One region of the Aromatoleum aromaticum EbN1 genome, then DNA from elsewhere that is predicted to be linked to it. Evidence: riboswitches for the same ligand, from Rfam matches in the RefSeq annotation. Region 1 holds a riboswitch; the other holds the start of a gene.
What was found. A riboswitch is a leader RNA that binds a small molecule or an ion and turns the genes downstream of it on or off. The one in region 1 is predicted to bind S-adenosylhomocysteine.

Region 1 (15,772 bases):
GGGTCGGCTGATGAGCAAGCTCGGGGTCAAATCATTGGGTGAGCTGATTCAACTGGCGATGCTCACGAGCAGCCATTGCCGCGACTGTAGATGGCTTTCCCGTCCGGGAAAGTAAGGCTTTCGGAGCGAGGCAGGAAGTCGGCGAGATTCTGCCCAGTGTGTAACGGAGTGGTCACCCCTTCCTGAAGCAGCATATTTCTTTCGGCGAAGGATAGCGTCTCCTTTGCCTGCGGCTCGCGGGCAAAAGAGACTTCGGCTCTCGTGAGCCGCTCCGTCAGCTGCGCTGTTTCTGCTCGCTCAGCGGGACAATTTCCGGCATCACGATGCGCTTGCGGTCGGCCTCGACCGCCGCGAGTGCGTCGGTCTCGACCATCGTCGCGAGGCAGCGGCGGGTGAGGTTCTGGTAGATGCCGGTGCCCTGGACTTTCCACGCCATTTCCTGTTCGGTCAGCGGGCGGACGACTTTGGCCGGCGTGCCGGCGACGAGGGTGGCCGGCGGCACCTGCATGCCGGCCTTGACGAAGCTGCACGCGGCGACGAACGCGTTCTCGCCGACGACCGCGTTGTCCATGACGACGGCGTTCATGCCGACGAGCGCGTTGCGCCCGATCGTGCAGCAGTGCAGCACTGCGCCGTGGCCGATGTGGCCGTTCTCGTTGATCACCGTGTCGTGGTCCGGAAAGCTGTGGATGACGCAGGTGTCCTGGACGTTGACGCCGGCCATCAGGATCAGCCGGCCGAAGTCGCCGCGCAGGCTCGCGCACGGGCCGACATAGCAGCCGGGGCCGACGATGACGTCGCCGATCAGCACGGCGGAGGGGTGGACATAGGCGCTCGGGTCGACGACCGGGACGACGCCGTCGATGGCATAGACGCGGGGCGGTTTCATGCTGTCTCCTTGCTGCCCGCGCTCGTGCGGGCGAAATGGGTCGGATGGCGCGGGGTCGGGATGGCACGGCATCACGACACGCGCGGCGGGCGGCGCCGGTCCGCGAACGCGGTTGCCGGCAGCCGCGATGGCGCTCACATGTTCGGGTAGTTCGGTCCTTCGCCGCCCTGCGGCACGACCCACGTGATGTTCTGCGTCGGATCCTTGATGTCGCAGGTCTTGCAGTGCAGGCAGTTCTGCGCGTTGATCTGCAGCCGCGCGCTGCTGGCAGATGAGGCGTCCGCGTCGCGCACGATCTCGTAGACGCCGGCCGGGCAGTAGCGTTGCTCCGGCGCGTCGAACTGCGCGAGGTTCACGGCGATCGGCACCGCGGCATCGCCCAGCGTCAGGTGGCAGGGCTGGTCTTCCTCGTGGTTCGTGTTCGAGATGAACACCGACGACAGCCGGTCGAACGTCAGCACGCCGTCCGGCTTCGGATAGACGATCGGCGCAGTTTCGGCCGCAGGTCGCAGCTTGCCGTGGTCGGCGCTGTTCTTCAGCGTCCACGGCGCGCGCCCGCGCAGCACGATCTGGTCAATGCCGAACATCAACGAGCCCGTCTTCAGGCCTTTGCTCATCCACGGCTTGAAGTTGCGCGCCTTGTGCAGTTCGTCGTACAGCCAGCTCGCACGGAACGCTTCGGGGTAGGCGGTGAGCTCGTCGTGCGTGCGGCCCGTCGCGAGCGCGGCGAAACAGGCTTCCGCGGCGAGCGCGCCGGACTTGATCGCGCAGTGCGAACCCTTGATGCGGCTCGCGTTGAGGAAGCCCGCGTCGTCGCCGATCAGCGCTCCCCCCGGGAACACCAGCTTCGGCATCGACTGCAGGCCGCCGGCCGCGATCGCGCGCGCCCCGTACGCGACGCGACGCGCCCCGGCGAAGAAATCCTTCAGCAGCGGGTGAGTCTTGAGTCGCTGCATCTCGTCGAACGGCGACAGGTGCGGGTTGCGGTAGCCGAGGCCGACGACGAAGCCGACCGACACCAGGTTGTCTTCCATGTGGTACAGGAAGCCACCGCCGTAGGTGTCCGGCTCGAGCGGCCAGCCGCCGGTGTGGATCACGAGGCCCTGGCGGTGGCGTTCGGGCTTGAGTTCCCACAGCTCCTTGATGCCGATGCCGTAGGTCTGCGGATCGCAGTCGCGGCGCAGGTCGAACTTCGCCTCGAGCTGCTTGCCGAGGTGGCCGCGGCAGCCTTCGGCGAACAGCGTGTATTTCGCCTGCAGCTCCATGCCCGGTTGGAAGTTTGGGCCTTCCGAGCCGTCCTTCAGCCGTCCCATGTCGCCGGTCGCAACACCCGTCACGCGGCCTTCGGCGTCGTACAGGATCTCGGCCCCGGCGAAGCCGGCATAGACGTCGACGCCGAGCGCTTCGGCCTGCGTCGCGAGCCAGCGGCACACGTTGCCGAGGCTGACGACGTAATTGCCGTGGTTGTGGAAACATTGGGGCAGCAGCGCGTTCGGCAGCTGCCGCCCGCCGGTGTCACCGAGCAGCAGGAAGCGGTCTTCGGTGACCGCGGCTTTTAGCGGCGCGCCGAGCGCCTGCCAGTCGGGAAAAAGCTCGGCGAGCGCGCGCGGGTCCATCACCGCGCCCGACAGGATGTGCGCGCCGACTTCCGAGCCTTTCTCGATGACGCAGATCGACAGCTCGCTGCCAGCGTCCGCGGCGAGCTGCTTCAGGCGGATCGCCGCGGACAGCCCGGCCGGGCCGCCGCCGACGATCACGACGTCGAATTCCATTGCTTCACGACTCATCTTTGCATCTCCACAGGCTGTATTTCGTCGCGTTCCGCCCCGATTTGCAGGGCGGAACGACTCGATCCGAGAATGTTTCAGGCGCGTGTTTCAGGCGCGCCCGAGATCGGCTTCCACCTTGTGCACGAGCTCGACGAGACGCGGGCCGACCTCGCCGATGAGCCGCTCGCGCGACAGCAGGAAAGCCGGGCCGCCGCAGTTGAACGCCATCGCGCGCTCGCCGTCGACGCCGGTCATCGGCACGCCGACCGCGTGGACGTCCTTCTGCCAGTCGCCAGCGGACACGACGAAGCCGCGCTCGTGGTAGTCGCGCAGCGCCTGCTCGATGCCGGCTTTGACGCGCGGCCAGTTTTCCTCGTCGCGCAGGCGGATGTGATCCATCAGGTAGTCGCGCTCGCCCTGCGGCAGGCCGCACAGCAGCGCGCGCCCGACCGCGGAAGTTGCGAGCGGGATGCGCGAGCCGACATCGAGGCGCAGCGTGACGTTCGCGCTGCTGCGGCAGCTCTCGATATAGACGATGCTCAGGCGGTCGCGTGCGCCGATCGACACCGACACCTGCGCGTACTCGGACAGCTCTTCCATGTACGGCCGCGCGACTTTGCGCACGTCGAGGTTCGACAGCAGCGCGTAGCCGAGCGCGAGCACGCCGGCAGCGAGACGATAGGTGCCGCGGCTCTCGGAAAAACCGAGGTAGCCGAGCTTGGTCAGCGTATGGGTGAGCCGTGAAATGGTCGGCTTCGGCAGGCCGGTGCGGCGCGCGAGTTCGGCGTTGCTCAGTTCGGTGTCGCCGGGGCGAAAGCAGCGCAGCAGCTCGAGGCCGCGCGCGAGCGCGTTGACGAACTGGCGGTCCTTGCTTTCCTCGTCGTCGGCAAATACCTGGATGTCGTCATCCATAAGAAGTCCCAGGGGTTCCGCGTGGCGGTTTTCAGTTTCGTTTTCCGTCGGCATGGTGGCATGGCGAATTCGCACGTGTCAATGCAAATGCGGCACTATGATTCGCACAGCGAAACACTACGGCGAGTGCGGTGTGCCCGTTCTCGGCGCAGTATTTACACCGGACGGCAAAGACCGTATCGTTCATTTAACGTGTTGTGCAAACGTATCGTTCGCACAGCGAAACAAAAAGGGGAAGACCATGGACGAAGTCCTCATCGAGCGCCCGGGGCCCGGCATCGTGCTGCTGCGCCTGAACCGGCCCGACGCCCGCAATGCGCTGAACCAGGAAGTCCGGCAGCAGCTCGCCACGCATTTCACCGCGTTCGGGCAGGACCCGGACGTGCGCTGCATCGTCCTGACGGGCGGCGACAAGTTCTTCGCCGCGGGAGCGGACATCCGCGCGATGGCCGATGCCGGGGCGATCGACATGATGCTGCGCCACACCCATCGCCTGTGGCAGGCGATCGCGAGCTGCCCCAAGCCGGTGATCGCCGCGGTCAACGGCTACGCCTGGGGCGGCGGCTGCGAACTTGCGATGCATGCCGACATCATCGTCGCAGGCGAATCCGCATCGTTCTGCCAGCCGGAAGTGAAAGTCGGCATCATGCCCGGCGCGGGCGGCACGCAGCGGCTCACCCGCGCAGTCGGCAAGTTCAAGGCGATGAAGATGGTCCTCACCGGGCAGCCGGTAAACGGCCGCGACGCGCTGGAAATGGGCCTGGCGAGCGAAGTCGTCGCCGACGCGGACGTGCAGGCGCACGCCGTTGAGCTTGCCGCCCAGATCGCCGCGCTGCCGCCGCTGGCGATCGCGCAGATCAAGGAAGTGCTGATCGCCGGCCAGGACGCTTCGCTCGAGACGGCGCTGATGCTCGAGCGCAAGGCATTCCAATTGCTGTTCGCGAGCCGGGACCAGAAGGAAGGCATGCAGGCCTTCCTCGAGAAACGGAAAGCCAACTTTGAAGGAAGGTGAATCATGCTCGACGCGACACGCCAGAACCTGACTCTCGGAGTCGTCGGCACCGGCCTGATGGGCCGCGGTATCGCGCAGATTGCCGTGCAGGGCGGCGTGCAGGTGCGGCTTTTCGACAGCCGCCCGCGCGCGGCGGCTGAAGCGTGTGATGCGGTCGCGCAGATGCTCGCGAAGCTCGCCGAGAAAGGCAAGCTCGGCGCCGACGACGCGCAGGCCGCGGTCGCGCGCCTGCACATCGCCGATACGCCGCAGGATCTTGCCGACTGCGAGATCGTCGTCGAGGCGATCGTCGAGGATCTCGACGCCAAGCGCCAGCTGTTCCGCGACCTCGAAACGATCGTCCCCGACGCATGCCTGCTCGCGACGAACACGTCGTCGCTGTCGGTGACGGCGATCGCCGCCGGCTGCCGCGTGCCTGAACGCGTCGCCGGCTTCCATTTCTTCAGCCCCGTGCCGCTGATGAAGATCGTCGAAGTCATCGACGGCGCCTTGACCGCGCCGTGGGCCGGCGAAGCGCTGACGGCGCTCGCGCGGCGCATGGGGCACACGCCGGTGCGCGCGAAGGACACGCCGGGCTTCATCGTCAATCACGCCGGGCGCGGCTATCTGACCGAAGCGCTGCGCGTCCTCGGCGAAGGCATTGCCGAAGTCCCGGCAGTCGATGCGATCCTGCGCGAAGCCGCCGGTTTCCGCATGGGACCGTGCGAGCTCCTCGACCTGACCGGACTCGACGTCTCGCACCCGGTCATGGAGTCGATCTACGCGCAGTATTACCAGGAGCCGCGTTTCCGTCCGTCGCCGCTGACGCGCACGCGCCTCGCCGCGGGGCTGCTCGGGCGCAAGAGCGGGCGCGGCTTCTATACGTACACGAACGGCCGGGCCGAGCCGGTCGCGACGCCGGAGGTGCCGGCGCTGACGCAGACGCCGATCTGGGTCAGCCCGAGCGATCCGGTCCGGCACGCGCGCGTGCTGACGCTGCTCGCCGGGCGCGGCATCCCGATCGATTACGGCGAGCGTCCGGGCGACAGCTCGGTGTGCCTCGTGCTGCCGGTCGGCAACGACACCACGACGACTGCGCTCGCCGAAGATCTCGATCCGTCGCGCACGCTCGCGCTCGATCCGCTGTTTCTCGACGGGCACCTGACGCTGATGACGAACCCGCTGACGACGCCCGACGCGCGTGATGCCGCGTGGGCCGCGCTCGCGGGCGAAGACACCATGGTTTCGGTGATCCACGACAGCCCGGGCTTCGTCGCGCAGCGCGTCGTCGCGATGATCGTCAATATCGGCTGCGATATCGCGCAGCAGCGCATTGCCACTCCCGACGACATCGACTGCGCGGTCCGGCTTGGCCTCGGCTACCCGAAAGGCCCGCTCGCGCTGGGCGACGCGCTCGGCGCCGCGACGGTGCTGACGATCCTCGAGCGGCTCCACGATTTCTACCGCGACCCGCGCTACCGCCCGAGTCCGTGGCTGATCCGGCGCGCACGCCTCGGCGTGTCGCTGCTGACTCCCGAAAACTGAACCTGTTTTTCCTACAAGGACTATTGATGCTCGACGCTTACATCTACGCCGGCCTGCGCTCCCCGATCGGCCGCCACGCCGGCAAGCTCGCCGCAGTCCGCCCCGACGACCTCGTCGCGACCGTGATCCGCGAAGTGCTCGCCCGCTCGCCGTTCCAGGGCGCCGACGTCGAGGACGTGATCCTCGGTTGCGCTGCCCAGGGCGGAGAGGATTCGCGCAACGTCGCCCGCCACGCGGCGCTGCTCGCCGGCCTGCCGGTGACGGTCGCCGGCCAGACGATCAACCGCCTGTGCGGCAGCGGGCTTGCCGCAGTGCTCGACAGCGCGCGCGCAGTGACCTGCGGCGAAGGCGATCTGTACGTTGCCGGTGGCGTCGAAAGCATGAGCCGTGCGCCTTTCGTCGTCGCGAAGGCCGAATCCGCGTACAGCCGTGATTTCAAGGTGTTCGACACGACGATCGGCGCGCGCTTCCCGAATCCGCGCCTCGTCGAAGAGTACGGCAACGACAGCATGCCGGAGACCGGCGACAACGTCGCTGCCGAGTTCGGCATCACGCGGGACGCCGCGGATCGCTTCGCCGCTGCGTCGCAGGCGAAATACGCGGCGGCGAAAGAAGCCGGTTTTTATGCGGGCGAGATCCTTCCGATCTCGGTGCCGACCGGGCGCAAGACACCGCCGCTGGTCGTCGCCGAGGACGAGCACCCGCGGCCCGGATCGACGTACGAGTCGCTCGCGAAACTGAAGCCGCTGTTCGCCGACGGCGTCGTCACCGCCGGCAACGCTTCAGGCATCAACGACGGCGCGGCCGCGCTGATCGTCGGTAGCCGCGCAGCAGGCGAGCGGGCCGGCGCAGCGCCGATGGCACGCATCCTCGGCGGCGCGGTCGCCGGCGTCGAGCCTCGCATCATGGGCGTGGGGCCGGCCTACGCGATCCCGAAGGCGCTCGCGCGCGCCGGACTGACGCTCAAGGACATGGACGTCATCGAGCTCAACGAAGCGTTCGCGTCGCAGGTGCTCAGCTGCCTGAAGCTGCTCGACGTTGCGTTCGACGATCCGCGCGTCAATCCGAACGGCGGCGCGATCGCGATCGGCCATCCGCTCGGCGCGTCCGGTGCGCGCATCGCGCTGTCGGCGGCGCGCGAACTCGAGCGCCGCGGCGGGCGCTACGCGGTCGTCAGCCTGTGCATCGGCGTCGGCCACGGCATCGCGCTGGTCATCGAACGCGTTCCGACGTGATCGCCGCAGGATGCCCGGGGCCTGCGCCCCGGCATCCTGCTAAACTCGGGCGAATTCATCCATCGAGGATTTCGCCATGGTCGAGCCGCTCTTGATCGCCCGCGCCGGGAACAAGGACATCAACCTGCTGCCGCGTCTCGCCAACCGGCACGGCCTCGTCGCCGGCGCGACCGGGACCGGGAAGACGGTGACGCTGCAGAAGATGGCCGAATCCTTCGCGGGCATCGGCGTGCCGGTGTTCGTCGCCGACATCAAGGGTGACCTGTCGGGCATCGGGGCGCCAGGCGTCGCAAGCGACAAGCTGCTGCAGCGGCTCGCTGCGATCGGCATCACCGACTACACGCCGCGCGCCAACACCGTGGTGTTCTGGGACGTGTTCGGCGAGTCCGGCCACCCGGTGCGCGCAACGGTGTCCGACATGGGGCCGCTGCTGCTCGCGCGCCTCTTGAACCTCAACGACACGCAGTCCGGCGTGCTGCAACTGGTGTTCCGCATCGCCGACGACAACGGTCTGCTGCTGCTCGATCTCAAGGACTTGCGCGCGATGATCCGCCACGTCGGCGACAACGCGAAAGCCTTCACGACCGAATACGGCAACGTCTCGGCAGCGTCGATCGGTGCGATCCAGCGTGGTCTCCTGGCGCTCGAGGAGCAGGGCGGCGACCGGTTCTTCGGCGAGCCGATGCTCGACCTCGCCGATCTGATGCAGACTGACGCCGAGGGCCGCGGGGTCATCAACGTGCTCGCTGCCGACAAGCTGTACCACTCGCCGGCGCTGTATTCGACTTTCCTGCTGTGGATGCTCGCGGAGCTTTTCGAGCAGCTGCCCGAAGTCGGCGACCTCGACCGGCCGAAGCTGGTGTTCTTCTTCGACGAAGCGCACCTGTTGTTCGACGACGCACCGAAGGCCCTCGTCGACAAGGTCGAGCAGGTCGTGCGGCTGATCCGCTCGAAAGGCGTCGGCGTGTATTTCGTCACCCAGAACCCGCTCGACGTGCCCGAGTCCGTGCTCGGCCAACTCGGCAACCGCGTCCAGCACGCGTTGCGTGCTTTCACGCCGCGCGACCAGAAAGCGGTCAAGACCGCAGCCGAGACGATGCGCGCGAACCCGGCGTTCGACGCCGCAACGGCGATCACCGAGCTGGGTGTCGGCGAAGCCTTGGTGTCCTTCCTCGACGAAAAAGGCCGTCCCGAAATCGTCGAACGCGCCTCCGTCATCGCGCCCGGGTCGCGGCTCGGCCCGCTGACCGCCGACGAGCGCAGCCAGGCGATCCGCAGCTCGGTGCTGTACGGTCATTACGAGAAACTGCTCGACCGCGAGTCCGCATACGAATTGCTGCGGGCGCAGGTGGCTGCCGCGACTGCGGCCGATGCAGCCCAGGCTTCCGGGTCCGGTCCCGCGGAAGGTTGGGGGTCAGGCGGCCTGATGGGCGGCATGGGCGACATCCTGTTCGGTTCGACCGGCCCACGCGGCGGCAAGCGCGACGGGCTCGTCGATATCGCGGCGAAAACCGTCGCGCGCACGATCGGCAGTTCGGTCGGTCGGCAGATCGTGCGCGGCGTGCTCGGCTCGCTGTTCGGCGGGAGCAGCCGCAAGCGCTGATTTTGCGCGTGCACGGGTCGCCTGTCGCAGACGGATGACGCGTCGGCGGGCACTGATGAGGGGTGGCGCAGGTCCAATCGCCACCCATTGTCAGCTGGAGGTCCGCGATGACGCCCCAATCCGTTGAATCATTGATTGCCGAGATCGAGGCCGAAGACCGCATCGACTTCGGCGACCTCGCCATCGGCGAGCATGAAGCCCGCCGCCTGATGGCTCAGCACTTCTGCGCCATCGACCGCAAACTCGCCGAACATGGCATGACTGCCGAAGCACGGCTGGAAGTGATGGCCGCAATAGCCGCGCACACGATGGTGGAAAACCTCGTGCTGCATCTCGGGCGTTTGCGGGGCGCCGCGGCGAAAGAGGATTTCCGCACCTGGATGCGACGCCACGGCATGAGCTAACTGCCGTGCGAGCGACAGTGTCGACGCTTTTCGATAGGCTCGGGTCGAACGGCTGCATTTGATCACCGGCTTCGAAGTTGAAACCTGCGAAGGCCGTCCACGAAGCGTTGCGATCGCTGTGCCAGCAGATCATCGCCGCTCAGCAGGCCGCCGATATGCAAACTTGGCTGCAGGCGTGGTACGAGCTGGTTCCGCAAGGGGTATGGGGCAGGCCCCGTCATCCGCCGGACACGATGATGCGGCCTACCATCCCTGCCTGGTAATGGCCGGGAATCAGGCACGCGAAGTCAAACTCGCCCGGCCGATTGAAAGTCCAGATGATGTCGCCGCTTCCGCCGGGCGCCACGTGTGTCATCCACGGCTCGTCATGCTCCATTTCCGGGAACCGCACCATCAGATCGGCATGTTCGTCAAGCGCCGACTTGGTTCCGATCACCATCTCGTGCATCATCTTCCCGGCATTGCGGTGTACGAACCGGATCGTCTCGCCCAGCCGCACTTGAATGCGGTCCGGGTCGAAACGCATCTGATCGGTCATCGTCACCCGGAGCGTGCGAGTCACTGCGTCCGCGTCCCCGGCGATGCCCCAGTCCTGCTGTTCCTTGTTGACCGGTGCCGCGTTCCTTGCGTGCGTCGCCTCTCCGTGAGCGATTGCCGCTCCGCCCGAAAGCAGGGAGACGGTTACGAGGGCAGCGGCCAGGAAACTGTTGCGAATCTTCATTACTTGCTCCGTTCGGTTGCCGTCCGACGAGCCTTCAACGGAAGGCCTCCCTTCAACCCAGCTTGAGACGCTCGCAAATCGCCGTCGTCAGCCCCGCCTGGTTCATGCTGTAGAAGTGCAGACCAGGGGCGCCGGCGGCGAGCAGGCGCTCGCACAGGCTCGTCACGACGTCGAGGCCGAACGCGCGGATCGAGTCCGCGTCGTCGCCGTATCCCTCGAACTTGCGCCGCATCCAGCGCGGCAGCTCGGCGCCGCACGCATCGGAGAAGCGTGCGAGCTTCGAGAAGCTCGCAATCGGCATGATTCCGGGCACGATCGGGATCTCCACCCCCATCGCGCGCACCTGATCGACGAAATGCAGGTAGGCGTCGAAGTTGTAAAAATACTGCGTGATCGCCGAATCGGCGCCGGCCTCGGCTTTGCGCCTGAATGCCGTGAGGTCGTCCTTCGGGTTTTTCGCCTGCGGATGCCATTCGGGATACGCTGCGACTTCGATGCGGAAGCGGTCGCCGGTCTCCGTGCGGATGAACTCGACGAGCTCGTTGGCGTAGCGGAACTCGCCGGGATCGCCGACGCCGGACGGCAGGTCGCCGCGCAGCGCGACGATGCGCCGGATGCCGGCCGACGCGTAGTCGTCGAGGATTTCGCGGATGCCGGCGCGCGTCGAGCCGATGCACGACAGGTGCGGCGCGGCTTCGAAGCCGTCGGCGGCGATCTCCCTGACGGTCGAGAACGTACGCTCGCGCGTCGAGCCGCCTGCGCCGTACGTCACCGAGAAGAACGTCGGCTTCAGGGCCGCGAGCGCGGTGCGCGTCGCCCGCAGTTTTTCTTCCCCCTCGGGCGTCTGCGGCGGGAAGAATTCGATCGAAAGTTCGGGTCTGTGCATGATGGCCCCTGTCAGTAGCGGTAGTGGGCCGACTTGTATGGCCCTTCGACCGGCACGCCGATGTAGGCCGCCTGGTCCGGGCGCAGTTCGGTGAGCTGCGCGTTGAGCTTCTTCAGCTGCAGCCGAGCGACTTTCTCGTCGAGGTGCTTCGGCAGCGTATACACGCCCACCGGATAATCTGCGGTGCGCGTGAAGAGCTCGATCTGCGCGATCGTCTGGTTCGCGAACGACGAGCTCATCACGTAGGACGGGTGGCCGGTTGCGCAACCGAGATTCACGAGGCGGCCTTTCGCGAGCAGGATGATCCGTTTCCCGTCCGGGAAGATCACGTGATCGACTTGCGGCTTGATCTCTTCCCACTCGTAGCCTTCGATGCTGGCGACGTCGATCTCGTTGTCGAAGTGGCCGATGTTGCAGACAATCGCCTGGTCCTTCATCCTCGCCATGTGATCGTGCCTTATCACGTGATAGTTGCCGGTGCAGGTGACGAAGATGTCAGCATGTTCGGCGGCGTAGTCCATCGTCACGACGCGGTAGCCTTCCATCGCCGCCTGCAGCGCGCAGATCGGGTCGATCTCGGTGACCCACACTTGGGCCGACAGCGCGCGCAGCGCTTGCGCCGAGCCCTTGCCGACGTCGCCGTAGCCGCACACCACCGCGACTTTGCCGGCGACCATCACGTCGGTCGCGCGCTTGATGCCGTCGACGAGCGACTCGCGGCAGCCGTAAAGGTTGTCGAACTTCGACTTCGTCACCGAATCATTGACGTTGATCGCCGGGAACTTCAGTTCGCCGCGCTCGAACATCTGGTACAGGCGATGCACGCCGGTCGTCGTCTCCTCGGTGACGCCCCGGATCGCGGCAAGCCGCACCGAATACCACGTCGGATCGCTCGCGAGCTTCGCGCGGATCGCGGCGAACAGCACGCGCTCCTCTTCCGAACCGGGCTTCGCGAGCACCGAAACGTCCTTCTCGGCGCGGGCGCCCAAGTGCAGCAGCAGCGTCGCGTCACCGCCGTCGTCGAGGATCATGTTCGAGTAGCCGCCGTCCCGCCACTCGAAGATCCGGTGCGTGTAATCCCAGTAGTCGGCGAGCGACTCGCCCTTGACCGCGAACACCGGCACACCGGAAGCGGCAATCGCGGCCGCGGCATGGTCCTGCGTCGAGAAGATGTTGCACGACGCCCAGCGCACTTCGGCGCCGAGCGCAGTCAGCGTCTCGATCAGCACCGCGGTCTGGATCGTCATGTGCAGCGACCCGGTGATGCGTGCACCCTTGAGCGGCTGCACGACGGCGAACTCCTCGCGGATCGCCATCAGGCCGGGCATCTCGGTCTCGGCGATGCGGATTTCCTTGCGGCCCCAGCCGGCGAGCGCGAGGTCGGCGACGACGTAATCAGTGAAGTTTTCAGCCACAGAGTTCATGTGAGTTCCTTGAACGTGTGGCCGGGAAGGGGTGCTGCGGTGGGCTCACCTTGTCACCCCGTGCCCGGCACGGGTTAAGGTGAGCGCAGTTTTTGAAGGGCCGAGCCTGGGACGGAAGTCTCGCAGCGCTCCTCGGCAGGCCGGGATTATAACTGGCCGCGACAGCGCGTGGAGCAGCGCTTCGGTTTGCCGCCACGCTCTTTCGGACGGGCCCGGAACGGCGAGAGCCGTAGATGCGCGAAGCATCCATCCGGCGCTGCACAGATGTAAGACTGTTCGTTCCGTTTGCAAAACCCGGCGATCCAGTCCACAGTGCACCGCAGCGATCTTCAAGTAGCACCGTTGTTGTCCGGTTCAGTATCTGCTTTTCTGCGGTATCTTTCCCTGATCACCTTGCCGTCTTGAGCTTCGCCCTCACCTCAGGGCACGTCCCTTCATTCTTCAGGATATTCAAGACATGGCAACAGGTACCGTAAAGTGGTTCAACGACTCCAAGGGCTTCGGTTTCATCACTCCGGAAAGCGGTGGCGACGATCTTTTCGCGCATTTCTCCGCGATCCAGGGACAGGGTTTCAAGACCCTGGCCGAAGGCCAGCGCGTCAGCTTCGACGTCACCTCCGGTCCGAAGGGCCAGCAGGCGTCGAACATCCGTCCGGCTGACTGAGCGTTCCCGGACGCGGCATGGCAGCAATGCCATGCCTTCGGCCCCATGCGGGGCCGGGACCGCGGCATTCCTTCAAGAACGCCTCCGCGAGGGAAAAATCACGGCACATGCCGGACTTTTTCCCTTTCTGCTTTCCTTTTTGGAGACATCGTCATCGCCAAGGAAGAACTGATCGAAATGAGCGGGATGGTAGTTGAAGTCCTGCCCGACTCCCGTTTCCGTGTCACCCTCGACAACGGCCATAACCTCGTTGCCTACTCCGCAGGCAAGATGCGCAAGCACCATATTCGCATCCTGTGCGGCGACAAGGTTTCACTCGAACTTTCCCCCTACGACCTGAGCAAGGGGCGCATCACTTTCCGCCACCTTGAAGGCCGCGGGCCTCTCGGTCCGCAGCGGCGCAGACGCTGATCGCGTCCCGCATTCAGGACCTGGCTGCCTGAAGGCGTCGGGGCGGCGGACTGCTGTCCTCGCCCGTACCACGTTTCACCAGATAAAGAACATTGTCACCCACGGCGCAACCGCGCCTGCGGCGGCGGTGCAAAAAGCGAGCAGCGCAGCGGCCCGGCGCATGCCGGACGATACCGTACGCTGCACCTGCAGCGCGCCGAGCACCAGGCTGGCTCCGGCAGCCACGGCGAGCAGCAGTCCGCGCACCAGCGGCAGGCTCGCGAGCACGACGCCTTCGGCACTCAGCAGCGTGACGGTCAGCGCCGACAGGCCGAGGAACACGCCGACGCCGCCGAGCGGAATCAGCGCGTAGGCGAGCCGCCGGTGCGCCCCCGCTTCGCCGACGAGCCACCCGGCGGCACGCAGCCATAGCGTGATCCAGCCGCCGATGACGAGCGCCGTCGTGCCGATGTAGCCGAGAATCATCAGGCCGTCGAGCCACGTGAACACGTCGTTTGCTTCGGGGTAATGCGTCAGCAGCCACCACGGAATGTCGCTGTCGAGCAGCGCGAAAGCGTCGCGCTCGACGAGCCATTCGGCGGCAGCAAGCTTGGCCTGCACGAACCACGGCGACGCCGACCACTGGAACGCGCCGATCGCAGTGCCGATGACGCCGAACACCAGCAGGCGTGCTTCCCAGACATCGGTTTCATCGCTGCGCAGGCTCGCGACTTCGGCGCCGGGCAGGCGGGCGGCCAGCTGCACCGCGTCGCGATGGCCGCTGCAGCGCCCGCACATGTGGCATGCGGAGGCGCTTTCCATGCGGCGGATGTCCACCAGGGGCGCACAATTGACCGGGATCACCCGCTTTGCCGGATGCGCCTGCCACGCTTCGCGGTCGGTGCGGAAATGCACCGGCGCGAGCCGCGCGAGCAGGCCGAACACACCGCTCACCGGGCACAGGTGCCGGCACCACACGCGCTTGCCGCGGCCGTATACGAGGCCGACCGCAGCCGCTGCGACCGTCGAACCGCCAAGCACGAGCAGCACGGCTTTGGGGTATTCATACACGCTGACAAGCTGCCCATACACCGTCGTCGCGAGGAACGCGACGAACGGCCAGCCGCCCCACTTGATCCAGCGTGGCACCGGACGGCCGAGGCCGACGCGCGATACCTGTTCGGCGACGAAGCCTTCAGGGCACAGCACGCCGCACCACACCCGCCCCATCAGCATCATCGACACCAGCACGAATGGCCACCAGATGCCCCAGAACACGAACTGCGCGAACAGCGTGAGGTTGTCCCACAGGTGCGCGCCGGACTCTGGCAACGGCAGGAAAGCCGGCGTGACGATGAGGAAAACGTAGGCGACGAGCACTGCCCACTGGACCCCGACGATCCAGCTGCGGTGACGGCGCATCAGGTTGCCGAGGCGGGCGAGCCGCGGCGGGCGCATTGCGGGCAGACTGCAGCTCGTCATGGTCAGGTTCTCCGCGGCGGGCGGCCGAACCATGCGAACAGCGCCCAGTAGCCGAACCACGCGATCAGCACGGTCAGCGACGGTTGCGCGCGGTAGCCGGCGAATGCCGCGGCGATGCCGCCGGCGGTGCTGCCGTCGGCAAGCAGCGCGGAGCTGTCCCACACCGGCTCGAGCAGCGGCGGCAGCCATTCCATGTTGATCAGCCGTTCGACACCCGAGACAAGCAGCGCAGCGGCAAGCAGGCACAGCACGATCTCGGTCGCGCGGAAGAACACCCGGCTCGGCAGCCAGTGCGAGCCGCGCTGGATCAGCCACGCCGTCGCCAGTGCCAGCACGAAGCCGAGGCCGGCGCCGGCGAGCATGCGGTTCAGCGCCTCGCCGGACTGCTCGACGCCGAGGCCGTACAGGAACAGCACGGTCTCGGCCCCTTCGCGGCCGACCGCGATCGCCGCGAGCAGCGCAACCGACACCCCGCCCGCGGCGTCGGCGGCTTTCGTCAGTCCCGCTTCGAGCTCGCGCTTCAGGTGCCGGCCGTGCGCGCGCATCCACAACACCATGTGCGTGATCAGGCCGGCGGCGACGATGACGATGGCGGCCTGGAAGGCCTCCAGCGCGTCGCCGGCGAGCTGGCTCTGCAGCCCGAGCATCGCCAGCGCGAGCACGCCGGCGAGCAGCAGCCCGCCCGCTACGCCTGCCCACAGGTGATGGACGCCGATGCGGCCGTCGCCGCGCGTGCGAATCCACGCGTAGAGGATGCTGATCACCAGGATCGCTTCGACGCTCTCGCGCCACACGATGAAAAGTGAATTACCCATGATGTTTCCCGAGCGTGCGGTTACTGGGCGACGAACCGGCCT
Region 2 (15,772 bases), 810 kb from region 1:
GCAGGTCACCAGCGGCCGCGACTTGATTTGCACGCCGGCATGATGCGATTCTAGCCCACGGCACGATAGCCATCGGAGCCGTCCGGCATCGGGGAGAAACCAGTCCATGAAGCGCTTTTTACTGCTCCTGTGCAGCGTGCTCGCGGCGATCGGCCTGCCCGCGTGCGATTATTTCAACTTGCAGGAACTCAAGCCCGGCGTGTCCACGGCGATGGATGTGCGCGACCGCTTCGGCCCTCCCGGCATGGAGTGGCAGAACGACGACGGCTCGGTGACGTGGGAATACTCGCGCCAGCCCGAGGGCACGAAGTGCTACATGATCACGATCGGCCCCGACAACGTGCTGCGCAGCGTCGACCAGGTGTTGAACGAAACGGGCTTCGCGCGCATCCAACGTGGCATGACCGGCAACGAAGTGCGCCGCGTGCTGGGCAAGCCGGCGTCGCGCCAGTACTTCGAGCTGAGCAAGGAGACCGTGTGGAACTGGCGCATCGAGCCGCCACCGCCTTCGAGCGATACGACATTCTTCACGGTGCATTTCAACAGCGACGGGCGCGTCGCGAAGACGAGCCGGAACACCGAATATCGAGGAGGCTGAATGGCATCCCGCATCCTCGCGCTGCTCGCGCTGCTGATCCTCTCCGGCTGCGCGGCCTTCGCCCCACCGCGCCCACTGACGACCGAAGCCGAGGCGTTCGCCGTGCACGGCGAACCGACGCGGCGCTGGGACAACGGCGACGGCACGACGACGCTGGAATACTCGACGCAGCCGTATGGCCATCGCGCGCTGATGGTGACCGTCGACGCGAGCGGCGTCGTGATCGACCAGTACGACGCGCTCTCCGACGAGAATCTCGCCCGGGTCAAGCCGGGCATGACGCAGGACGAAGTGTCGCGCCTGCTCGGCACGCACCGCTCGGTGCAGGTGTTCAAGCTCAGCGGCGAAGAGGTGTGGGACTGGAATGTCTACAACGACGGTCCCGGCGTCGCGACGCTGTTCAACGTGCATTTCATCGACGGCAAGGTCGTGCGCACGAGCCGCACTTACGTTTATCCCCGCGACGGCATAGTGTCCGGCCCTTGGTACCCGTATTCCTATCGCTACCCGTACGGCTATCCGTTTTCGTACCGGTCGCCCTACTGGGGCTTCGGCTGGCACGGCTACCCGTGGCATCCGTGGTGAGGCAGCGGACCGTGGCCGCGGGCGGACCGGGCAGCCGGACCACCGGCTGATGCTTTTTGCACCGCGCCGGCGGTCCGTCGCCACCCCGCCTCCTACGGTTCGAGCACTGGTGGCGTGTCGGCCAGGGGACTATTCACGTGGACGCTGATCGTATCGCTGAGTCCGGGTCCGTACGACTGGTGGAGGCCGTCGGCGAACTGGAGCGTCAGCGTGTGCTTTCCGGGTGGGAGCTTGAGCGTGGTTTCCGTCTGGCCCTTGCCGAAATGCAGGTGCGTGGCATCGGTCGGCACTGGTTTGCCGGCTTCGACCGGCTTGCCATCGACGATGAGGTGATGATGCCCGGTGCCTTCGGCGGGCTGGCCCGCAGGCTGCACGCGCATGCCCTCGACGCCCATCTTCACCGTGAATTCCTCGGGCACCGCTGCACCGTCGGCGGGCGCGATGAAATAAGCGCGATCGGCCGCCGCCGCAAGCGGCGACAGCGTTGTGGCAGCGGCAAGAATGGCAAGGGAAAGAATTCTTTTCATGGCGGTTCTCCGGCGGTTCGTCTGCAGGGGATTTCATCCTAGTTGCTCCACGGAGCGTTTGCTGGGCACCAGCGCATCGCGTCCGCGGCAGACGATCACGCCTTGGCATTGGCCGGCAAATTCCCTAAGATTCATCCCTTGCTGAGGAGCGCTGCGACCCGCGACGGGCTGTGACTGCCGGGGCCAGGCTCAGCAACCGAACAACGGCGCTCGCAAACCATCCACCGGGGTTTGCCGCGCCGTTTGCTTTTGCGCGCTTGTTGCGGCCTCTGCCCGGTGCCTGAACCGCACGAGCGAGGTACTCCCCATGCAAGCCGACCGCACCGAAGAACTCCGCACTCTCCTCGCCCAGCGCATCCTGATCCTCGACGGCGCGATGGGCACGATGATCCAGCAGCACAAGCTCGGCGAGCCGGATTACCGCGGCGAAAGGTTCCGAGATCACCCGAAGGACCTGAAAGGCAACAACGACCTGCTGGTGCTGACCCGGCCCGACGTTGTCGCGGGCATCCACCGCGCCTATCTCGACGCCGGCGCGGACATCATCGAGACGAACACTTTCAACGGCACGCGCGTGTCACAGGCCGAATACGGCCTGGCCGACTGCGCGTACGAGATCAACGTCGCAGGCAGCCGCCTCGTGCGCGAACTGTGCGACGAATACACGGCGAAGAATCCGGACAAGCCGCGCTTTTGCGCCGGCGTGCTCGGACCGACATCGCGAACGCTGTCGATTTCGCCCGACGTCAATGATCCGGGCTTTCGCAACGTCACGTTCGACGCGCTCGTCGACGACTATTTCGACTCGGCGCGCGGACTGCTCGAAGGCGGTGCGGACCTGCTGCTGATCGAGACGATCTTCGATACGCTGAACGCGAAGGCGGCGGTATTCGCGGTCGAGAAGCTGTTCGCCGAACTGGGGCGCCGCGTGCCGGTGATGATCTCCGGCACGATCACCGACGCGTCCGGTCGCACGCTGTCGGGCCAGACTGCGGAAGCGTTCTGGAATTCGCTCGCGCACGCGCAGCCGATCTCGTTCGGCCTGAACTGCGCGCTCGGCGCAAAGGAGCTGCGCCAGTACGTCGAGGAGTTGTCGACCGTTTGCGACACCCACGTCTCGGCGCACCCGAATGCCGGTCTGCCGAATCCGCTGTCGCCGACCGGCTACGACGAGACGCCCGAAGCGCTCGCGACGGCGATCCGCGAGTGGGCCGAAGCCGGCCTCGTCAACATCGTCGGCGGGTGCTGTGGCACGACGCCCGAGCATATCGCGGCGATCGCGCAGGTCGTCGCCAACCTCGCGCCACGCCAAGGGCCGGACATCGAGAAGAAGCTGCGCCTGTCGGGCCTCGAACCGTTCAACGTCGGCGCCGACAGCCTGTTCGTGAACGTCGGCGAGCGCACCAACGTCACCGGCTCGAAAGCGTTCGCGCGGATGATCCTCGAAGGCCGCTTCGACGACGCGCTCGCAGTGGCGCGCCAGCAGGTCGAAAACGGCGCCCAGGTCATCGACATCAACATGGACGAGGCGATGCTCGATTCGCAGGCGGCGATGGAGCGGTTCTGCAAGCTCATCGCGTCCGAGCCGGACATCTCGCGCGTGCCGATCATGCTCGACTCGTCGAAGTGGAGCGTCATCGAGGCGGGTCTGAAGTGCATCCAGGGCAAGGGCGTCGTCAACTCGATCTCGATGAAGGAAGGCGAAGCCGAGTTCCTGCGCCAGGCGCGGCTGTGCCGGCAGTACGGCGCAGCGGTGATCGTGATGGCCTTCGACGAGAAGGGCCAGGCCGACACTTACGAACGCAAGACGGGCATCTGCACCCGGGCCTACGAACTTCTGACGGGCATGGGCTTCCCGCCGGAGGACATCATCTTCGACCCGAACATCTTCGCGATCGCGACCGGCATCGAGGAGCACGACAACTACGCGGTCGATTTCATCAATGCGGTTGCGTGGATCAAGGCGAACCTGCCTTTTGCCAAGACGTCGGGCGGCGTGTCGAACGTATCTTTCAGCTTCCGCGGCAACGACGCGGTGAGGGAGGCCATCCACACGGTGTTCCTGTTCCACGCGATCCGGGCCGGCCTGTCGATGGGCATCGTCAATGCCGGGCAGTTGGGCGTCTATGACGACCTCGACCCGGTGCTGCGCGACAAGGTCGAGGACGTGGTGCTCAATCGCAAGCCGGGTGCCGGCGAAGCGCTCGTCGAGCTTGCGCAGAGCGTCAAGGAAGGCCGCGCGAAGAACGCCGGGCCGGATCTCTCGTGGCGCGCGCTGTCGGTCGAGGAGCGGCTGTCGCACGCGTTGGTGAAAGGCATCACCGACTTCGTCGTCGCCGACACCGAGGAAGTGCGCGCGAAGCTCGAGGCTGCGGGAAAGCCGCCGTTGTCGGTCATCGAAGGGCCACTGATGGCCGGCATGAACGTCGTCGGCGACCTTTTCGGCGCCGGCAAGATGTTCCTGCCGCAGGTCGTCAAGTCCGCGCGCGTGATGAAGCAGGCGGTCGCGCACTTGATCCCGTACATCGAGGCCGAGAAGCTGCGCACCGGCGCGACGTCGAAAGGCCGCATCGTCGTCGCGACGGTGAAAGGTGACGTGCACGACATCGGCAAGAACATCGTCGGCGTCGTGCTTGGCTGCAACGGCTACGAGGTCATCGACCTCGGCGTGATGGTGCCGGCCGAGAAGATCCTCAACGCCGCGCGCGAACACGGCGCGCAGGCGGTCGGCGTCTCCGGCCTGATCACTCCGTCGCTCGAGGAAATGGGCCATGTCGCCGCCGAAATGCAACGTCAGGGCTTCGCCGACGGCAAGCCGATGCCGTTATTGATTGGCGGCGCGACGACGAGCCGCGCGCACACCGCGATCAAGATCGCGCCGCACTACACCGGCCCGGTCGTCTACGTACCCGACGCGTCGCGCGCGGTCGGCGTCGTCACCGCGCTGCTCTCCGAAGGCGGCGCCGACGAATTCAAGGCCCAGGTCGTCGCCGATTACGACAAGATCCGTGCGCAGCACGCGAACAAGAAAGGCGTGCAGCTCGTGAGCCTGGAAGCGGCGCGCGCGAACGCGTTCCGCACTGATTGGGCGCCGGTCGCGCCGGTCGCAGGCGAGGAGATCGGGGAAAACGGGGGGCGGACCGCAGCCGCGGCGAAAGGCTACGTGCCGCCGAAGCCCACTGTCTTTGGTGTTCACGCCGTCGACGTGCCGCTCGCGTCGCTCGTCGATTACATCGACTGGGGGCCGTTCTTCCAGACCTGGGACCTGTCGGGGAGCTTCCCGAAAATCCTCGACGACGAGATCGTCGGCGAGGCCGCGCGCAATGTCTTCGCGGACGGGCGCGCGATGCTCGAAGACATCGTTGCAGAGAGCTGGCTGCGCGCTCGGGCGGTGTTCGGCCTGTTCCCGGCCAACAGCGACGGCGACGACATCGCGTTCTACGGCGACGAGACGCGCTCGGCCGCGCTGATGGTGTGGCACGGCCTGCGCCAGCAGCACGAGCGGCCGGCCGACAAGCCGCATTACTGCCTTGCCGACTTCGTCGCGCCGAAGGACTCGGGCGTCGCGGACTACGCCGGCGCGTTCGCCGTCACTGCCGGCCTCGGCATCGAGCAGAAACTCGCCGAATTCCACGAAGCGCACGACGACTACCGCGCGATCATGCTCAAAAGCCTCGCCGACCGCCTCGCCGAAGCCTGCGCCGAATGGCTGCACGAGCGCGTGCGCAAGGAACACTGGGGCTTCGCCGCCGACGAAGCCCTCGGCGGCGAAGCGCTGATCCGCGAGCAGTACCGCGGCATCCGACCTGCGCCCGGCTACCCCGCCTGCCCCGACCACACCGCGAAGCGCGGCCTGTTCGAACTCCTCGACGTCCCCCGCAACACCGGCATGACGCTCACCGAGTCGTGCGCGATGAGCCCGGCTGCGTCGGTCAGTGGCTTCTACTTCTCCCACCCGCAGGCGCGCTACTTCGCGATCTCGAAGATCGGCCGCGACCAGCTCGAGGACTGGGCGGAGCGCACCGGGATGGCTGTGGACGAGGCCGCGCGGTGGCTCGCGCCGTTGCTGTGAGGATCGCCGGCAGGCCGGGCGACAGCGGGCTCGCGCGCTGAACGAGCGCGTGGGTCGCCCACGCTGCTCGCTTCGACCGAAGCGCGAAGCGGTCCGTGGTCGGCGAGCCACTTCGCGCGCTTCAGCGCATGTCGAATGCTTCCTGATGGAAGCGCAAGTGGCCGAGCCAGGCCCGCGCGAGGCCGTTGCGAAGCTGCTCGGCAAACGCCCGCGGGCCGCAGAACCACACTTCGGCGCGCTGCCGGCAGTCGTGCAAGGTCGCCAGCCTCTCCGCCGTCAGGACGCCATGCCGAGCGGTATCGTGAACATGCAGCGTGACTGACGGCAGGTCTCGGCACAGCGTTTCCAGTCGCCCGACGAAAGGATCGTCCGAGCCGGCGCGAGTGCAGTAGTGCAGGTCGGCGACCGGCGCTGCGGCGGGATTTGCCCGAAGCGCGTCCAGCCAGGCGAGGAAGGGCGTGATGCCGATTCCCCCGGCGACCCAGATCTGCCTCGCCTTGCGGTCCTGACGCGCCAGCTCGAAGCGCCCATACGGACCTTCGACGGTGACGGCCTGCCCGACCGCGATGCGGCGCGAGAGCTCACGCGTGTAGTCGCCCAGCGCCTTGATCTGGAACCCCACGCTATGGTCGCCCTGGTCGGCGCTGGCGATCGTGAAGGGATGCGCGCCCTCGATGCGATTGAAAGTCACGAATGCGAACTGCCCCGCGTGGTGGCCGCGCCAATTCCCGTCGAGGCGACAAACGACTTCGGTCACATCCGGGGCGGGCGATGCCACCGCGGTCACGACGCCATGCGCTTGCCGACCGCGACCGATGCGGCCAGCCAGGGACCAGACGGCGGCAAGCGTGCCGGCCGACAACGCCCCTGCAAGCAGCAATCCGGCGGGCTCGCTCCAGTAAGCCGTCGGCGCCAGCACGGCGGCATGGAAGGCGAGCATCAGGTACAGCACCGGCATCGCGCGGTGAATGTGTCGCCAGAATTTGTATGGAAAGCGCTTCCACAGCGCCAGGACGATCATCGCGAGGACGAGGTAGATCGCGAACTCGCCGAGCTCCTCCCCGGTATCCCGGAGCGTATCGAGCACGCCCGAGACGTTCTCGTCGGATGTGCGGCCGGCTTCACCGTACCGCTCCTCGATCAGGTCGTCGGACATCTCCAGCAGCCAATGCAACGAGGCGAAGCCGGCGGCCAGAATGCCCGCCCACTTGTGCAGTCGGTAAGCGCGGTCCATGCCCCCGAGCAGGCGCTCGACTCCGGGCGGTCGCGTCGCCATCACCATCGCCAGCGACATCATTGCAATCGCGAGCAGACCGCTCAGGTAGAGCCCCTGTTCGTAGACGACCCAGGGCATTGATCCCGAGCCCGCCCCGTTCACGGCAAGGTCCCAGCCCCAGACGCCGGCAACAATGGCGATTAATGCAGTCAGTGTAGGAATCATGCGCGTTCTCCGGCGGGTGGGGGATGGCTGGCGACCCGAGCGCTCAGCTCAGGTGATGGATGGAGCTCAGACCGTACATGGCCTTGGCTCAAGACTTCTTCGTCTTCGTCTTCGTCTTCGACTCGACGACACTGCCGTCGACCGGGTTGTGGTAGATCTCGACCTTGTTGCCGTCCTTGTCCGTGCCGTATAGCTCGTAGCAATTCCCCTTGGTGACTTGGAAGCGCTCGAGCGTGTAGCCGGCGTCGACGAGCTTCCGGAGCATGGTCGTTTGCGGCATCCAGCTGCTTTCTGGGGTTTCGGTGCAGGTCGGGCCGGCGAAAGCGGCGGTGCCCATCAGCACGCTGGAAGCGGCGACGATGAGATGATGAAGTTTCATGGCTGTTCTCCTTTCATGCCGGGATGGCATGGAACGCATTCTGTGGAAACAGACATGAATCAATGCTGAACGGCGCGCGACGTGAAAATCGGCGGGGAACGAAATCTGTACTGGAGAAGAAATCCCGGCGCACGTAAGGCCGGACTGCCGTGCCATCCTATTTGCGCGCTGAATTTCCAACGATGCAGACCGCTCCTCCTCGTACACGCGTCATGCACGCGCGACTGACGACTGATGATGGAGCCGCCGCGGGCGCAATTCATCCCCTGTTCAGCAAAGGCGGCGTAGCGTGGGGAACCGATTCCACCCAGCCAGGAGACGCCATGACCTCGAGTGTTGTTGCCATCGCTGCCGCGGCCGCGATCGCACTGATCGTGGCACCTGTAGCGCCCGCCGCCTTGCGGGAGGGCTCGAGCTACGACGGGGCGGTGCAGCCTGAAGGCACGAGCCAACGTTGGCGTACGGACGCCGCGGTGCGCCAGGCAATGGACGGTCTCCATGCGGCCATCGATGCAAACGTCACCCAAGGAGCGGATGGCGGGATCGCGGAAGAGCGTCTTGCGGACCTTGGCGGGACCTTGGCCGCGCGAACCACTCAATTGATCGCCTGTTGCACGACCCCGGACGTGTCCGGTCGTCACCTCCACATGATCCTTGTCGAGATCGCCGACGGCGCGGAGTTGATGAGGAAAGGGCGACCCGTCGCAGCGCAACGGCTTGGACTGCTGCGGGTCGTCCAGGCGCTGAATCTCTACGGAGATCTATTCGACCATCCCGGCTGGCAAAGACTCGATGAACCACGCGAAGTCTCCCCGAGGTAGGGACAGAGAGGCGGCGCCATCATGGGTGTGAGATCGACGAGACGGTCGCGGACTGGCCGAACTCATGGACGGCAAGCTCCTGCTCGTGACCAATGCGCAGGATCTCGCCCCCGACGAGGGCGTCGCGCGAAAGGGCGACGGCGAGCCCGGCGTGAAGACGATCTGGCTCAGTTTGCAGCGTGTCATGGATGTGGCGACCACCATACAGGTGCTACGAAACCCGGAGGCGATGGGTTGTGTATGATCTAAACCTGCAATTCGCGCTGCCCGTCGACAATGGAGATCTCCTGAAATCCTTCGCCATCACGCAGCACGAACAAAACATTCATATTTCTTTCCTGTGCGAGTTGAGCCCCCGCATCTTCGCCGAGCACCAGCAGTGCGGTGGCCCACGCATCGGCGAGCATGCAGGTTGTCGCCACTACAGTGACTGCCGCGACCCGGGTACGCGAAGGGCTCCCAAGCGAAGGGTTCATGGTGTGGGCATAGTACGTGTCTGCAATCTGGACCCAGTGACGGTAATCCCCTGAGGTTGCGATGGCGGCATCGGTGAATTCCATCACCCCCATCGCTTCACGTACACCTCGAACAGGCTTTTCCACAGCGATTGCCCACGCTCGCCCATCGGGCTTCAGGCCGCGCGCCCGCATTTCGCCATCAATACCGACGAGATAACTCGTGATCCCGAAGCTGTCGAGACAGCGGGCCATCTCGTCCACGCCGAAGCCTTTGGCAATTCCCGAAAGATCCAGCGTGATGGCCGCTCGCTTGCGCACCCGGTTATTCGCGTCATCGATGTCCACCACGTTGCATGCGGGTTGATACGCTTGTTTCTTCAGCATGCTGATCTGGTGTGCATCCGGTTGGGGCGTGCCGGGACCGAAACCCCAGGCGTTGACCAGTGCCCCGACACCGATATCAAACGCGCCATGAGACTGCCGGCTCACGCCCAGGGAAGTCGCGAGCACGGCAACGAGTTCTTCAGGTACCTCAACCCATTGCTGCAGCGGGCTCGCGTTAAGGCGGCTCAGGTCGGAGTCGGGTTTCCAGGTGGACATCTGTTGGTCCACCTTGTTGACTGCCGCAAACAAACGTGCGGCAAGGGCTGATTCGTCGCGTCCCGCTTCGGCAAAAAAAACAGCGCTATATCGCGTGCCCATGGTCGCTCCGCTAAAATTATAGCGTTGCAAGCCAATGGAACAGGGATCCTGTCTTTCAGAAGACATCTTCACGGAAGCGTCCCTGCATTTTCAGCGTGCTCACATCCAGATTAAGGGGTGCCAGAATTTCGTCCAGCACCTTGATGATGCTGTTCGCCATCGCACGACTTCCACAGACGAGCACCTGTGCTCCGCTTTCGATCAGTTGGCGCATTTGCGTGGCGTCATCAACAATCCGTTCCTGGACATAAGCCCCGTCCTGAACTCGCGAAAAAGCGGCATGCAGCTGGGTCAGCCGGCCATCCGCCAAATACTGATTAAGTTCGGGCTCATAGAGAAAATCGGAGGCCGGGTCGCGCCCGCCCCAATAGAGATACATCGGGTGTTTGCCTTCGTTGTGGCGGATGAACCCGGCCAATGGCCCGATTCCGGTACCCGCACCGATAAGAATCACCGGAGCTTTACCGGACGCGGGACGAAAGTCCGGATGAAGCTGAATAAAACCATCGATGCGGTCGCCCACTTTTAAACCGTGAAGAAATCGGGAACATAAGCCTTCGGGATGTCTGCGCACGCAGATTTCCAGAACGCCGTCACTCGACCCAGTGGCAAGCGAATAGAACCGTGGTATGGGACTGCCAGGAGGCAAAATGCCGACCAGATCGCCCGCTTCGAAATACGGCAAGCGGTTACCTCCGAACAAGCCGATCAGTCGGCCCATGGTGTCGCTTCGGGCGACTGCAGTGAAGCGCAGTATGCTGGTTGGCGCATCGACCTGTTCGCCGTAGTCGATTCGCTCAACCAGCTGAAAGGAATCCGTCCGCGGGCGCTTCGGCGTATGCAGTAAGGTCAGTTCCCGACCGATCAACCGGCCGAGCTTATTACCCCAGCGAGCGAATGCCTGAGTCGATTGCCGATCGATCGTCTCGAGCGCAAGTAACGGTCGCCAGCCGCGGGCGACCAGCGCAGCTTCGGTATCCTTGGCAAACTTGCAGAACTGGGGAAACTGTCGGTCACCGAAACCCAGCACGACGAAGCCCAGTTTCGGATTGACCTTCGCCTTCGCCAGCCGCGTGAGAAACTGATTCGCTGAACTCGGGGCGTCACCGTCACCATAAGTCGACGTAAGGATGAAAAGCCGTTCGGCAGAGCGATACTCCGACGCCAGTTGATTCATCGGCGCCGTATGTACACGGAGACCGGCCTGCCTCAAGGCCTCGTGCAGCACATTTGCAAAGCCCCAGGTGCTGTTGTTTTCGCTGCCGACCAGAACGATTGTGTCGGCCGACTGCGCTCCACTATTGTGGGCAATTCGCGGCTTCGACTGCCGCCGCTGCCACCAAGTCAACGCACCGGTCGCGCTCATCAGCGGCACACTCAGCGCGCATAGTCCCAGGAGCAAACCGAGCCACCAAAGACCTTCACCCGTATGCAGTTGGTAGATCAGCTCATAGGTGCGGCGAACGTTGTCATGGGCGCGGTAGGATAAGAGCGCCCCGCTCGCCTGGTCGACATAAGCTTCGCCCTGCGCGGTCTGCAAGGAATAAACATCCGAAGGATCGTTCGGATTGGGGTATACGAGCTCGCGCAAATCATTCAGATCGGTCGCCAACAGGGCCGGTAGCGCGGTGATCGGTGCCGCAGGCCCGCCCACCTTCTCCTGCGGAAAATCCGCTTCGCTCTGCATGCCGTCCGATATGAAGCCGAACGTCACGGCCGACATATAGATACCGGTCAGAGCAGACAAGAGTAGCCCGAGCACCGCGATGCGTCCGACTTGCGCGTGCCATCGCTGAGTCAAGCCGCCGTGCAACGGACGTCCGATATGCCGCCATCCCCCCACCCGCCTCGCGAGTAGCACCGCGCCTGAAATGCATAACACGAGCATCGTCAAGGCAGTAATGCCGACGACCGCCCGGCCTGGCGTGTCCGCAAGCAAAGAGCGGTGAAGGTCTTTGACCCAGCGCGAGAATGTCGAGGGTGCATACGGCGCGATTCCCCGCCCGCTTAGCGGATCGACTCGATCGACTCCCGGCTGACCATTCTGTGTGTAATACACGATGATCGAGCCGGAGGATTTGCGTTCGATTTGTTCGACCGTGGCATAATGCTGCGCTACCCGACCTGCAAGCGTTGCCACGCTGATACGGCCGTCGGCAGGCACGGTTGCACCGAGTCGTTCCAGCGCCGGATCAAGTGACAGGACTGTGCCGCTGAGGGCCAGCACCACCAGCAACAAAGTCGCGATCAGGCCAGAGAGTGAATGAAGCTGACGTAACACGGGCGAGTGTTTCCTCTCTGGGTGAAACGGTCACATGTCGTATTGAAATGATTCGATATAACCCCGCCCCGCCGAAGGCTTCCCCGCACCCGCCGTAGTCAGCGGCACGCGCACCTCAGCCGGGTTATCGCGCTGGTCTTCGACCGCGCTGTCTACGCGTATCTCGTAGCCTGCGTCGATCAGCGCATCAGCAAGTTCAACGGTCACTTTCAGCGTTTTGCCGCTTCCGACGCTGGCACCGGTCACGCCGTCCAACTCTGCTGTTTTCAAGCCGCTTCCACGCGCCCAGTCACGCAGATTCTTGTAGTACTTCGCCTTCTTGCCCGCGACCCAAAGCGTCTTCTTATACTGGCCCTTCGCGTCGGTGACATAAACCGCCAGAAAAGCTGCCTCGCCGCCATAACTTTTCAGCTGGGTCGTCAGGGTCACTGGGCGCGCCTCGGCGAGGCCAGGTAATGCGATGCAACTCGTCGCGAGACAGAGTGATGCAGCGATCTTTTTCATGTGAATCTCCGGTTTTGTGCCAACCACTGCCCATTGGCTCTACGACTCAGTACGGCAGCGCCGAGATGAAGTACAAGGCGTACGGACGTTTCAACCGGCCTGCGCGCGAACGAAAGACCGCCTTCGCCAACGCAGGATGGTCATTTCGTTTTCGGGTCTTGATCAAGATAGTCGGACGCCTCACCACCGTCGGCGAACTGGATTTCAAGTTGGCGGATACGTAGCGAGGCAGGCGAGTACTTGCCTCTGAACTTGTTTCCGCGGCGGTCGAGACCTCTGACCTCGTAACATCCGTCGTCGACTTTGATGCGCTGCACCGTCCAGCCCCGCTGCTCGAGTTGTTGCCGCAATGCTTCACGCGGCTTCCACTCGCTCACCGGGTCAGTGCAATCGTTATCAGCTAATACAGTGCCGCTTACAAGTATGCTGACTAGCACGACGCCCGTGAGCATTGAAGGTTTCACGACGTTTCTCCTCTCCCCGGATGCGAGGCACACTACACGCGATCGATCAGCAAAGCTGAAACCGAGATCACGAGACGGGAGCATTCATGGCGGTCTCCTCGGTTCGGACTCATGCGGTATAGCATAAAACGGATTGTGAGGAAGTCGATCTGAACAGAAGCTGAACGAAAAAGAAGCCCCGTCGAAGGCACGAAGGTAGTACCACCCTAGCAGCCTGCCGGACTTGAACCCCACGAGTGAGACCGTGGGGTTGATTTCACAATGTGAGAGACGATGGGCGTTTCAGGCTCCAATCAGCTGTTTTCTGCGCCAAATCGCAATGCGCGTGTCCTTTTTTCTCGCTGGGGACGCAATACGGCCATGCGCTTGAAGTTCTACGTGAGGCCCACCAGGGTCCATTCGTTGCGCACGTTGTTCAAGCCCCGCAGCCGGCCTGAGGTTGAGCGCCGTTGCCCTTGCCCGTCCGCAGTGCACCGACAAGCCGAAATCGGACTGGATGCCCGAGGAGGCGATGAAACAGAAGATCGCCGAACAGGGCTATACCGTCGACAAGTTCAAGACGACGGACGGCAACTGCTACGAAATCTACGGCAAGGACAAGGACGGGCAATCGGGCGGAAGGCAGCCATCACACGCGCATCGAACTGGCTCCCGGTATCCGCCGCCAGGATCGACATCGTGGTCTCGAAGCCCATCGGCTCTTTGTAGGGGCGTCTCGAGCTGAGCGCATCGAAGACGTCCGCCACGGCAAATATGCGGGCGGCAAGCGGGATTTCGCCGCCCGCCGGTTTGCGCGGGTAACCCGAGCCGTCCCACTTTTCGTGATTGCGGTGCCGCACAACAGCGAGGCGAACCCGACCATCAGGGCGGCGCTGGACGCATTCGCGCGCATCTGCTCGCGCTGCCACGTGGGGACGATGCGAACACCTTCGAAGTATCCCGTGATCCGATCCGCGTCGGCGGCTCCTCGCAGCGGTTCGCTTGTTGAACGAGTTCATGTGCTGCTCCCAACGAGTGACTACAGGGCGCCTCGAAAAACCTCGCCTCTCCCGCTCTTGGTAAAATTACATCCTCCTGAATCTCGCCACAGCCGACATCGATGAAACCGCGCAGCGCCATCAAGACCGACCTGTTTGCCTTTGATGCCCACCGACAGAAGATCGACGCGCTGGGCGACCCGCTGGCCGAGATCGAGTCGCACATCGACTTTGCGGCGTTGGCGGCCGAGGTTGATCGGGTGGCGCCCCGTCCGGTGAGTGCGCAAGGCGGGCGCCCGCCGTACCCGACCGAGACGATGGTGCGCATCCTGGTGGTGAAGCGCCTGTACAACCTCTCGGACGAGCAGATGGAATACCAGTTGCTCGACCGCATGAGCTACAAGCGCTTCTGCGGCCTGGCGAACGCGACGAACGTCCCGGACCGCACCACGGTGTGGACCTTCGAGAACCGGATCGGTGAGGCGGGGGCGAAGGCCTTGTTCGACGGGGTCTCGGCGCAGCTGCTCCAGAAGGGCTTCATCGCGCGCGGCGGTCAGATCATCGACGCCACCTTGGTGCCGGCGCCCAAGCAGCACAACAGGCGCGGCGAGAAGGAACTGATCGAGCAAGGCGCAATGCCCGCCTCGTGGCGCCCGGCGAAGCGGCGCCAGAAGGATCTCGATGCGACCTGGACGAAGAAGCACGGCAAGAGCCACTTCGGCTACAAGCTCTCGATCAACGCAGACAAGAAATACAAGATCATCCGCAGACTCGAGACCGACACGGCCAGCACGCACGACAGCCAGCACTTCGACAACGTCTTCGACACGCGCAACACGAGCCGCGATGTTTATGCCGACCGGGGCTACCCGTCCGAGCAGCGTGAAGCCTGGCTGAAGGAGAACGGGTTTCGGAATCGGATCCAGCGCAAGGGCAAGCGCAACAAGCCGCTGTCCGAGTGCCAGCAACGGCGCAACAAACGCATCGCCAAGACGCGCGCGCGGGTCGAGCACGTATTCGGGGCCATCGAGCAGATGGGTGGCAAGCTGCTGCGTACCATCGGTCAGGAGCGGGCGAACTTTGCGATGACGATGATGGCGGCCTGCTACAACTTGAAGCGGCTGGTCTATTTCAGGAAGGCCGGAATCGAGGCCTTCTGACGCCCGAAATGGGTCGAATCGCCGCTGCCTCAGGCGATTCGAAGCGAAAACGGGGCGACACCGCCGGGAAAAAGCGGTGATTCATCAGAGAAATTGGACCGGATTCGCTCGCGGTCATAGATGCGCGGCAGGATTCATTGAAGACCTCGGGTTATTCGAGGTGCCCTACACGTAGCCCGACCGGAGACGGTACTGGCCAAAAGATCCCGGTTTTTCGAGCGCTGCGTGTCGTCTTGAATTCTTGCCGACTTCCCCACGTGCGGCTTATTGGATCGCGGCTCGCCGCAGCGCGCGACGACGCATGAAGGCTGCGCACGCAGCGGTGCTCACCGTTCATTTGGCGTTCAGCGTGAGCAGCGTAACGTTCAAACCTGATTCCACGGTAACTGGAGAACGTCATGAACTCGAAGGTCCCGTAAAGGCAAGAACGGGGAGTCGGTTTGCGGTCGCCGGCTCCCCCGTTTCATCCCAGGCCGCTTCGAGGCTGACCCGAATTGCGGGACGGCCTTCAGTGACAACAGAAAGGAGACAGGAAATGAACGCGAAATCTGCAAGAAAACTGGCCATCGCCTGCGCGCTCGCGCTGACCGGGATTGCCGGTGTAACCACCGGAGCAGTCGCTGCAAACGATCAAGTACCGCCGACGCAAGCCGAGGTCAAATGGCAAACTGACACCGCGCTCGAGCAAGGCATGCTGAATATCCGGGCAGTCGTGGAACAGAGTCTCCCGCAGATTCGGGCAAACCAATTCGGCGACGAACACTACAATGCCCTGGGCCAGACGATCGAAACGCAGGTCGCAT

Region 2: linked by a shared signal. The riboswitch ahead of metH (methionine synthase) and the one ahead of ahcY (adenosylhomocysteinase) in region 1 are both predicted to bind S-adenosylhomocysteine.

The regions. Positions count from the first base shown of each region.
Region 1 is NC_006513.1:1,085,130-1,100,901, reverse strand. Features, by position in the region: gene EBN1_RS05270 (response regulator transcription factor) at 1-115, shown strand, start outside; gene EBN1_RS05265 (transferase hexapeptide repeat family protein) at 275-889, opposite strand; gene EBN1_RS05260 (electron transfer flavoprotein-ubiquinone oxidoreductase) at 1,024-2,676, opposite strand; gene EBN1_RS05255 (IclR family transcriptional regulator) at 2,767-3,570, opposite strand; gene EBN1_RS05250 (enoyl-CoA hydratase) at 3,812-4,582, shown strand; gene EBN1_RS05245 (3-hydroxyacyl-CoA dehydrogenase) at 4,586-6,106, shown strand; gene EBN1_RS05240 (3-oxoadipyl-CoA thiolase) at 6,133-7,341, shown strand; gene EBN1_RS05235 (helicase HerA-like domain-containing protein) at 7,418-8,944, shown strand; gene EBN1_RS05230 (hypothetical protein) at 9,052-9,348, shown strand; gene EBN1_RS05225 (cupredoxin domain-containing protein) at 9,566-10,069, opposite strand; gene metF (methylenetetrahydrofolate reductase [NAD(P)H]) at 10,122-10,955, opposite strand; gene ahcY (adenosylhomocysteinase) at 10,967-12,379, opposite strand; S-adenosyl-L-homocysteine riboswitch at 12,454-12,519, opposite strand; gene EBN1_RS05210 (cold-shock protein) at 12,837-13,043, shown strand; gene infA (translation initiation factor IF-1) at 13,197-13,454, shown strand; gene EBN1_RS05200 (4Fe-4S binding protein) at 13,530-14,915, opposite strand; gene EBN1_RS05195 (FTR1 family iron permease) at 14,918-15,730, opposite strand; gene EBN1_RS05190 (cupredoxin domain-containing protein) at 15,751-15,772, opposite strand, start outside.
Region 2 is NC_006513.1:1,899,075-1,914,846, forward strand. Features, by position in the region: gene bamE (outer membrane protein assembly factor BamE domain-containing protein) at 107-598, shown strand; gene bamE (outer membrane protein assembly factor BamE domain-containing protein) at 599-1,183, shown strand; gene EBN1_RS08955 (DUF4399 domain-containing protein) at 1,276-1,710, opposite strand; S-adenosyl-L-homocysteine riboswitch at 1,848-1,929, shown strand; gene metH (methionine synthase) at 2,018-5,782, shown strand; gene EBN1_RS08965 (ferredoxin reductase family protein) at 5,904-7,223, opposite strand; gene EBN1_RS08970 (PepSY domain-containing protein) at 7,312-7,602, opposite strand; gene EBN1_RS08975 (hypothetical protein) at 7,926-8,423, shown strand; partial or broken gene EBN1_RS08980 (hypothetical protein) at 8,453-8,667, shown strand; gene EBN1_RS08985 (FAD:protein FMN transferase) at 8,669-9,583, opposite strand; gene EBN1_RS08990 (PepSY domain-containing protein) at 9,639-11,864, opposite strand; gene EBN1_RS08995 (DUF2271 domain-containing protein) at 11,895-12,368, opposite strand; gene EBN1_RS09000 (PepSY domain-containing protein) at 12,509-12,832, opposite strand; gene EBN1_RS09005 (PepSY domain-containing protein) at 13,272-13,556, shown strand; partial or broken gene EBN1_RS22905 (HD-GYP domain-containing protein) at 13,522-13,830, opposite strand; gene EBN1_RS09010 (IS5-like element ISAzo11 family transposase) at 13,932-14,969, shown strand; gene EBN1_RS09015 (hypothetical protein) at 15,505-15,772, shown strand, end outside.